2 regions of the Caulobacter sp. UC70_42 genome follow, and region 2 is predicted to be linked to the other one. Evidence: predicted binding sites of a transcription regulator. Region 2 holds the regulator's gene; the other holds the start of a gene.

Region 1 (4,413 bases), 950 kb from region 2:
CCCAGCCGCCACGCCCAGCAGAGCCAGGTGCTGGTGCCGCTGGACGCGCCGGGCATCGAGATCGTCCGTATGCTGCCGGTGTTCGGCTATGACGACGCCCCGCACGGCCACGCCGAGGTCATCCTCAAGGACGTGCGCGTCCCGATCGAGGACGCCCTGCTGCTGGGTGAAGGCCGCGGCTTCGAGATCGCCCAGGGGCGCCTGGGCCCCGGCCGCATCCACCACTGCATGCGCACCATCGGCACGGCGGAAGTCGCGCTGGAGAAGATGTGCAAGCGCCTGATGAGCCGGAAGGCCTTCGGCAAGTACGTCTCGGACCACTCGGTGTGGGAAGAGCGCGTCGCCGACGCCCGCATCGACATCGAGATGTGCCGCCTGCTGTGCCTGAAGGCCGCCGACATGATGGACAAGGCCGGCAACAAGTCGGCCCGCCTGGAGATCGCCATGATCAAGGTCGCCGCCCCGCGCCTGGCCCTGAAGATCATCGACGACGCTATCCAGGCCCATGGCGGCGCCGGCGTGACCACCGACTTCGGCTTGGCCAAGGCCTATGCCGGCATCCGCACCCTGCGCCTGGCGGACGGCCCGGACGAGGTGCACCAGCGCACCATCGCCCGCATGGAATACGGCAAGTACGGCGACCTCGTTTACAAGCAGAAGGCCGAGAAGGAAGCCGCGCTGCACGTGCCGGGGATCCGTTGATCTAGCGCCTTGCTTGCCCCCACCTGACCGCTTCGCGACCTTCTTCCCCCTCCGGGGGAGGAGCGCGAAGCGCGGAGGGGGCAAGTGAGGCGGCCGCCACAAGATCCGGGCGGACACCCTCGCCCTGCCCGGCGATGATCGCCTCATGAGTCGCCCCGCTCGTCTCTTCCTCGACCGCGCGCCCTCGCCGATCGGCGAGCTGCTGATCGTCACCGACGAGACCGAAACCCTGCGCGCGCTGGACTTCCACGACCACGAGCACCGCCTCCACCGTCTGCTGAAAACCCACTACAGCCCGCTGCGGCCGAACGTCGGCGCCGCGCCCGCCCGGATCCGCGACGCCATGGCCGCCTATTTCGCCGGTGAGTTCCACGCCCTGAACAGTATCGCCTGGGCGACCAACGGCACGACCTTCCAGCACGCGGTGTGGACGGCGCTGACCCAGATCCCGGCCGGCGCGACCATCACCTATTCGGAGCTTGCCCGTCGCGCCGGGCGTCCGCTGGCGATCCGCGCCGCCGGCCACGCCAATGGCTCCAATCCGTTGAGCATCGTCGCGCCCTGCCACAGGGTGATCGGCATGGACGGCGCCTTGACGGGCTACGGCGGCGGCGTCGAACGCAAGCGCTGGCTGCTCGCGCACGAGAAGGCGCTTTAGGCCAGCCTCGCGCCGTCCAGCACCACGCGGCCGATATTGAAGAACGGCAGGCTGAGCGTGACGCCGATCAGGGCGTTGAACACCATCGCGCCGCTGTTGTAGCGCCCCGCTTCGCCGTCCAGCGCCGCCGAGACCGCCCGGCCTGCCGCCGCGCCCAGCCAGGCAACGGCCAGCGCCATGGCCATGGCGGCCCCAATGCGGGGCTGATAGCCCAGATAAAGCGCCGCCACGCCGTGCGAGGCGATCAGCACCCCGCCCAGGGCTCGCCCTTCCGCGAACAGCGGCGGCTTGGGGGTGTCGTCATCGGCGAGCCCCGCCAGGCCCAGCATGGTCTGCGGTCGCGCCAGGATCATGCCGCCCAGAGTCCCGCCGATGACGCAGGCCAGGACCGCCAGGAACAGCGACAGGACGTAGCTCGACATAGGCCTTGGTGCTCCTGCTATTCTCGACGCTATTCCGGCGCGCGGCAGACGGCCTCGACGTTGAAGCCGTCCGGGTCCAGAACGAACGCGCCGTAATAGTCCTTATCGTAATGTGGGCGAAGTCCGGGCGGACCATTGTCTTTTCCGCCGGATTTCAACGCGGCTTCGTAGAAGGCGTCGACCTGGGCGCGCGTCTCGGCCGCGAAGGCCACGTGGAGCTTGCCCTGGGTCGCGTCTTGCTCGGAAATCCAGAACATCGGCCGTGTGACGCCATAGCCGGCGGCGTCCACCCCGCCGGTGAATTCCTTAGGCACGACATAGAGTCGGCGAATCCCCAGCGGGTTTAGCGCGGCGTCGTAGAAGACCGCCGAGCGCTGGAAATCGGCGACCCCGAACCCCACATGATCGAACATCGAACCCTCCCGCATTAACCGGCGCCGCAAAAAGTTCGCGGGCGTCGTCCTTGACTCCCCCGAGCCTCCTGCCTAACTCACGTCCGACGTTGGCACTCGGTGGGAGCGACTGCTAACAAAGCAGCTCCCTCGGTCCGACGCAGCCTTACTTGAAACCGTTCCGACGGAGAACACCCATGAAATTTCGTCCCCTGGGCGACCGCGTCCTCGTGAAGCGCGTCGAAGAAGAAACCAAGACCAAGGGCGGGATCATCATCCCCGACACCGCCAAGGAAAAGCCGCAGGAAGGCGAAGTCGTCGCCGTCGGCCCCGGCGCGCGTAACGACAAGGGCGAAGTCGTCGCCCTGGACGTCAAGGCCGGCGACCGCATCCTGTTCGGCAAGTGGTCGGGCACCGAAGTGAAGGTCGACGGTCAGGACCTCCTGATCATGAAGGAAAGCGACGTCCTGGGCGTGGTCGAGGCCTAAGGCCTCCCCGTTCCCATCGCTTCCGAACTCAAGTTTCTCTTTTAGAAGGGCTCTCAGATGGCCGCTAAAGACGTCTATTTCTCCTCCGACGCGCGCGACAAGATGCTGCGCGGCGTCAATATCCTCGCCAATGCGGTGAAGGTGACCCTGGGCCCCAAGGGCCGCAACGTCGTCATCGAAAAGTCGTTCGGCGCTCCGCGCACCACCAAGGACGGCGTCTCGGTCGCCAAGGAAATCGAACTGGCTGACAAGTTCGAGAACCTCGGCGCGCAGATGATCCGCGAAGTCGCCAGCAAGACCAACGACAAGGCCGGCGACGGCACCACCACCGCCACGGTGCTGGCCCAAGCCATCGTCCAGGAAGGCCTCAAGTCGGTCGCCGCCGGCATGAATCCGATGGACCTGAAGCGCGGCATCGACAAGGCCGTCCTGATCGCCGTCGAGGACATCAAGGCCTCGTCGAAGAAGGTCACGACCAACGCTGAAATCGCTCAGGTCGGCACCATCTCGGCCAACGGCGACAAGGAAGTCGGCGAGATGATCGCCAAGGCGATGGACAAGGTCGGCAACGAAGGCGTCATCACGGTTGAAGAAGCCAAGACCGCCGAGACCGAACTCGACGTCGTCGAAGGCATGCAGTTCGACCGCGGCTACCTGTCGCCGTACTTCATCACCAACGCCGACAAGATGGAAGTTCAGCTGGAAGAGCCGCTGATCCTCCTGTTCGAAAAGAAGCTGTCGTCGCTGCAGCCGCTGCTGCCGGTGCTGGAAGCCGTCGTCCAGTCGGGCCGTCCGCTGGTCATCATCGCCGAGGACGTCGAAGGCGAGGCCCTGGCCACGCTGGTCGTCAACAAGCTGCGTGGCGGCCTGCGCGTCGCCGCCGTCAAGGCTCCGGGCTTCGGCGACCGCCGCAAGGCCATGCTGGAAGACATCGCCATCCTGACCGGCGCTCAAGTCGTGTCGGAAGACCTGGGCATCAAGCTCGAGAACGTGTCGCTCGACATGCTCGGCAAGGCCAAGAAGGTCTCGATCACCAAGGACGACACTACGATCGTGGACGGCGTTGGCGAGAAGGCCGACATCGAGGCCCGCATCGCTCAGATCAAGCGCCAGATCGAAGACACCACGTCGGACTACGACAAGGAAAAGCTGCAAGAGCGTCTGGCCAAGCTGGCCGGCGGCGTCGCGGTCATCCGCGTCGGCGGCTCGACCGAAGTCGAAGTGAAGGAAAAGAAGGACCGCGTTGACGACGCCCTGAACGCGACCCGCGCGGCCGCTGACGAAGGCATCGTCCCGGGCGGCGGCACGGCTCTGCTGAAGGCCTCCAAGGCCCTGGCCGGCGTGACCGGCGACAACGACGACCAGACGGCCGGCATCGCCATCGTCCGTCGCGCCCTGCAATCGCCGATCCGCCAGATCGCCGAGAACGCCGGCGTCGAAGGTTCGATCGTGGTCGGCAAGATCCTGGAAAGCGACAGCGCCTCGTTCGGCTTCAACGCCCAGACCGAGCAGTATGTCGACCTGGTCGCCGACGGCGTCATCGACCCGGCCAAGGTCGTCCGCACGGCTCTGCAGAACGCCGCTTCGGTGGCAGGCCTGCTGATCACCACGGAAGCCGCGATCGTCGAAGCCCCCAAGAAGGGCGGCGGCGCTCCGGCCGGCGGCGGCATGCCGGGCGGCATGGGCGACATGGACTTCTAAGAGAAGTCCATAAAGTCGCCCATCTTCCAAGGAGATCGGGATCGGAAAGC
Region 2 (4,413 bases):
AAAGGCCGTTCAGATAGTAGCGGGTCTCTTCGGTCGAGATCGCGAAGCGGGTCTTGTCGATCAGTCGGATCAGCTCGTTGGTGTCGACCGCGATGCGGCTGGAGAGGCCGTCGCTGCTCATCACCGGGAAGTCGCCGGCCGGCAGCACCGGCAGGTTGAAGCGCGAGCGGCCGGCCTGGATCACCAGGCGCGGATCATCGCCGCTGAAGCTCAGCGAGACGTCGGCGCCGTCCGGCAGCTTGCGGACGATTTCATAGAGGGTGTGGGCCGGCGCGGTGATCTGACCAGGCACGTCGATCTGGGCGAAGCCCTCGTCGATGATCTCCATGTCCAGGTCGGTGGCCGAGAAGGACAGGCGATCCCCTTCGGCCGACAGCAGGATATTCGACAGGATCGGGATGGTGTTGCGGCGCTCGACGACGCTCTGCACGTGACCCAGCGCCTTCAGGAGCGCCGCCCGTTCGATTGTAAGCTTCATAGTCCGGTCCAGATCGTGCGGGCGGAATGCAAGGAATCGCCCGCTACCCCCGTTGAGAATGGACCGCCGACATTATCGCAAAGCGCGGAGGGGGGAAAGGGGGCGCGCCCGTCATTCGCGCGCCCCGGAGTCCGAAAAACGAAGCTTTCCGCCCCGTCAGGCCTTCTGATCGAACGAACCGCCCGAGTTATCGCCGTCCGTGGCGCTGGCATAGGGATTGGCGGCCGCCGCCGACTCGCCCGTCGAAGGTCCCGTCGAACCCTTGGCCGCCACGGCGACCATGGCCGGACGCACCAGGCGCCCCATCAGTTCGTAACCGGCCTGCAGCACGGTGATCACGCCGCCGGCGGCGACGTCGGTCGCCGGCTGCTCCATCACCGCCTGGTGCAGGTGCGGGTCGAACTTCTCACCCTTGGCCGGGTCGATCTTCTTCAGGCCATTGCGTTCGAAGGCGCCTTGCAGCTCCTTCTCGGTCATCTCGACGCCGATGATGAAGTTCTTCACCGCCGCGTCGGTCGAGTCCTTGGGGCTGTGGGCCGTGGCGCGCGACAGATTGTCGGCGACGCCCAGCAGGTCGCGGCCGAACTTCTGGATCGCATAGGCGCGGGCGTCGTTCATCTCGCGCTCGGCGCGGCGCTTGGTGTTCTCGGCCTCGGCGGCGTAGCGCAGGGCCTGCTCCTTCAGAGCGGCCACTTCCAGCTTCAGCGCCTCGATCTCCTGCGACGCGTCGTCAGCTTCGAAGGCGACGTCTTCAGCCGGCGTTTGCTCGTCGGTCATCTCGTACAGTCCTTATCCATCCATCATCCGCCCGAGCACCCGGGCGGTATAGTCCACCAACGGGATGACGCGAGCGTAGTTCAAGCGGGCGGGCCCGATCACGCCGATCGCGCCCAGCACCTTCTGCCGGCCCGTCATATAGGGCGCCGCGATCACCGAGGAACCCGAAAGCGAAAAGAGCCGCGTTTCGGCCCCGATATAGATGCGCACGCCCTCGGCGTCACGGACGTCGTCCAGCAGGCCGATCAGCTGGCCTTTCTGCTCCAGGTCGTCGAACAGCTGGCGCACGCGGTCGATGTCCTCGCGGGCCCGGGCGTCGGCCAGCAAGTTGGCCTGTCCGCGCACGATCAGCGAGCGGGCGTCGCCCTCGCCGCCGCTCCAGGCTGCCAGGCCGTCCTCGACGAGGCGGGCGGCGGTCTCGTCCAGCTGGCGGCGGGCGATGTCCAGCTCGCCGCCCATCTCGGTCCGCGCCTCGGACAGGGTGCGGCCGCGCAGGCGGGCGTTGAGGAAGTTGCCGGCCTCCTGCAGCGCCGAGGGGGTGACGCCTGGGGCCTGACGCATCAGCCGGTTCTCGACCTGACCGTCCTCGAACACCATGACCGCCAGCACCTGGCCGCCGCCCAGCGGCACGAACTCCACGTGCTTGACCCCGCCCTCGCGGACGGGCGTGACGACGATGCCCGCCCCGCCGGCCAGCCCCGAGAGTACCGACGAGGCTTCCGACAGGGCCTCCTCGAACGAGCGCCCCTTCACGGCGAGCCGCGCCTCGATGGCGCGTTTTTCCTCTTCGCCGATGTCGCCGACCTCCAGAAAGCCGTCGACGAACATCCTCAGGCCCGCATGGGTCGGCATACGGCCGGCGCTGGTGTGAGGGGCGTCCAGCAGGCCCAGCTGCGCCAGGTCCTGCATGGTGTTGCGGATCGAGGCGGGCGACAGGGCCAGGCCGCCCTTGGAAATGGTGCGCGACCCGACCGGCTCGCCAGTCTCCAGGTACGACTCCACGACCCGACGGAAGATGTCGCGGGCGCGGGAATCCAGCTCGCCCAGACCCGGGGCGCGGACGATCGGTCCTGGAAACAGGTGGGTCATGCCAGCGTGTCGTTTGTGACCCGGTCAGCGGACAAAAGCGGTCGGCCTCTTTCAACTACGGCTATCAATAGGATAAGCGGCCCCTCACACACATTCAAATATCCCTGAGATCAGGAGTTTCCTCATGCGTCCGTCCGAACGCGCCCCCGACCAGCTGCGCGCCGTCACGCTGGAAACCGGCGTCAACCGCTACGCCGAGGGCTCCTGCCTGATCAGCTTCGGCCACACCAAGGTGCTGGTCACCGCGACGGTCGAGGAGAACGTTCCCGGCTGGATGCGCAACAAGGGCGCCGGCTGGGTCACGGCCGAGTACGGCATGCTGCCGCGCGCGACCCACACCCGCGGCCGCCGCGAGGCCGCCGTCGGCAAGCAGACCGGCCGCACCCAGGAAATCCAGCGCCTGATCGGCCGTTCCCTGCGCGCCGTCGTCGACCTCAAGGCCTTGGGCGAGCGCCAGATCAGCCTGGACTGCGACGTCATCCAGGCCGACGGCGGCACCCGCACCGCGGCGATCACCGGCGCCTGGGTCGCCCTGCGCCTGGCCGTCAACTACCTGCTGGAAGAAGGCGTGGTGAAGGCCGACCCTATCCTGGGACAGGTGGCGGCCGTCTCGTGCGGCGTCTTCAAGGACACGCCCGTCCTCGACCTCGACTACGAAGAAGACAGCAGCGCCGAGGCCGACAGCAACTTCGTCCTGACCGACGTGGGCGACATCGTCGAGATCCAGGCCACCGGCGAAAAGCGCGGCTTCACCAAGTCCGAGTTCCAGAGCCTGTTCGATCTGGCCGAGAAGGGCGTCAACGAGCTGTTCGCCATGCAACGGGCGGCGATCGGGGCATAAGGACGTCCCCATTTCGGATAGGCTTCCGAAATGGAAGGGGCGGCTTGTCTTGCTTCCAGTCGCCGTCGCCCTTGCCCGGACGGGGCGTCGGTCCCAGATTCCAATCCCAAGGATCAGGAGTTTCGCGTGACCACCCCGTTCGAAGGCCATGAAGTCGAAGCCCGCCTGCGCCCGTCGGCGGAGGCCTATCGCTTCGACCTGGACCAGGCGCTGTCCTCCATGGTGGCGCTGGAAGCCACCGTGCCGCCCGACGCCTATACGGCCGGGATCCTGGGGACCGAGCGCGTCGGCAACGGCGTGGTCATCGGCCCCGGCGGCCTCGTGCTGACCATGGCCTATCTGATCACCGAGGCCGAAGAAGTCGTGCTCACGCGCAACGACGGCCGCCGCGTGCCGGCCCACGTACTGGGCCTGGATGTCCGCTCGGGCCTGGGCCTGGTCCAGGCGCTGGAGCCGCTGGACCTGCCGGTCATGACCATCGGCAGCGCCAAGGACCTGAACGTCGGCGCGCCGATCATCGCCGCCGGCGCGGGCGGCCGCGCCCACGCCGTGGCCGGCAAGGTCCTGGCCCGCATGCCGTTCGCCGGCTACTGGGAATATCTGCTGGACGACGCCATCATCACCGGCCCGGCCCATCCGCACTGGAGCGGCGCGGCCCTGATCGGCCCCAAGGGCGACCTCGTCGGCCTCGGCTCCCTGACCCTGGAAGGTCGCGACAACGAAGGACAGGCCCGGCCGATCAACATGTTCGTGCCCGCCGAGCTGTTGCCGCCGATCCTGGACGAGCTGGCGCGCGGCCGCAGCCCGCACCCGCCGCGACCGTGGCTTGGCGTTTTCGCCCAGGAAATGGAGAACCACGTCGTCATCGTCGGCATCTCGCCCAAGGGCCCGGCCGCCCGCGCCGAGCTGAAGCCGGGCGACCTGATCCTGGCCGTCGACGGCATGCCGGTCTCGGATCTCGCCGAGTTCTACGACAGGCTCTGGAACCTGGGCGACGCGGGCGTCAGCGTGCCCTTGAAAATCCTGCGCGAGGGCGACGCCTTCGAGGTCGAGATCCGCTCGATGGACCGCGCCAGCCTGCTGAAGAAGCGACGCCTGAATTGACCAAGGGCCCCTGGGACCAGCCCGAGACGCCGCCGCCGGCGCGATCCGCGCGGCCGGCGGTTCCGCGCCATCGGCTCTGGCTGTGGCTGGGCCTGCTGGCCGCCATCGGCGTCCTGGCCTTGGC

Evidence for each region. Region 2 encodes HrcA, which represses chaperone genes, less so after heat shock. Its sites were predicted from a motif close to GTTAGCANTCNNNNNNNNNGANTGCTAAC; they were not measured.
Region 1: a site for HrcA is predicted at 2,284-2,312, ahead of groES (co-chaperone GroES). Genes of this name have one in related genera too.

Annotation. Positions count from the first base shown of each region.
Region 1 is NZ_CP171994.1:738,270-742,682, forward strand. Features, by position in the region: gene ACHMW8_RS03810 (acyl-CoA dehydrogenase family protein) at 1-702, shown strand, start outside; gene ACHMW8_RS03815 (methylated-DNA--[protein]-cysteine S-methyltransferase) at 848-1,360, shown strand; gene ACHMW8_RS03820 (DUF4345 family protein) at 1,357-1,782, opposite strand; gene ACHMW8_RS03825 (VOC family protein) at 1,812-2,195, opposite strand; gene groES (co-chaperone GroES) at 2,372-2,662, shown strand; gene groL (chaperonin GroEL) at 2,720-4,363, shown strand.
Region 2 is NZ_CP171994.1:1,688,082-1,692,494, reverse strand. Features, by position in the region: gene dnaN (DNA polymerase III subunit beta) at 1-478, opposite strand, end outside; gene grpE (nucleotide exchange factor GrpE) at 635-1,255, opposite strand; gene hrcA (heat-inducible transcriptional repressor HrcA) at 1,268-2,344, opposite strand; gene rph (ribonuclease PH) at 2,469-3,185, shown strand; gene ACHMW8_RS08740 (S1C family serine protease) at 3,312-4,289, shown strand; gene ACHMW8_RS08735 (TIGR02281 family clan AA aspartic protease) at 4,286-4,413, shown strand, end outside.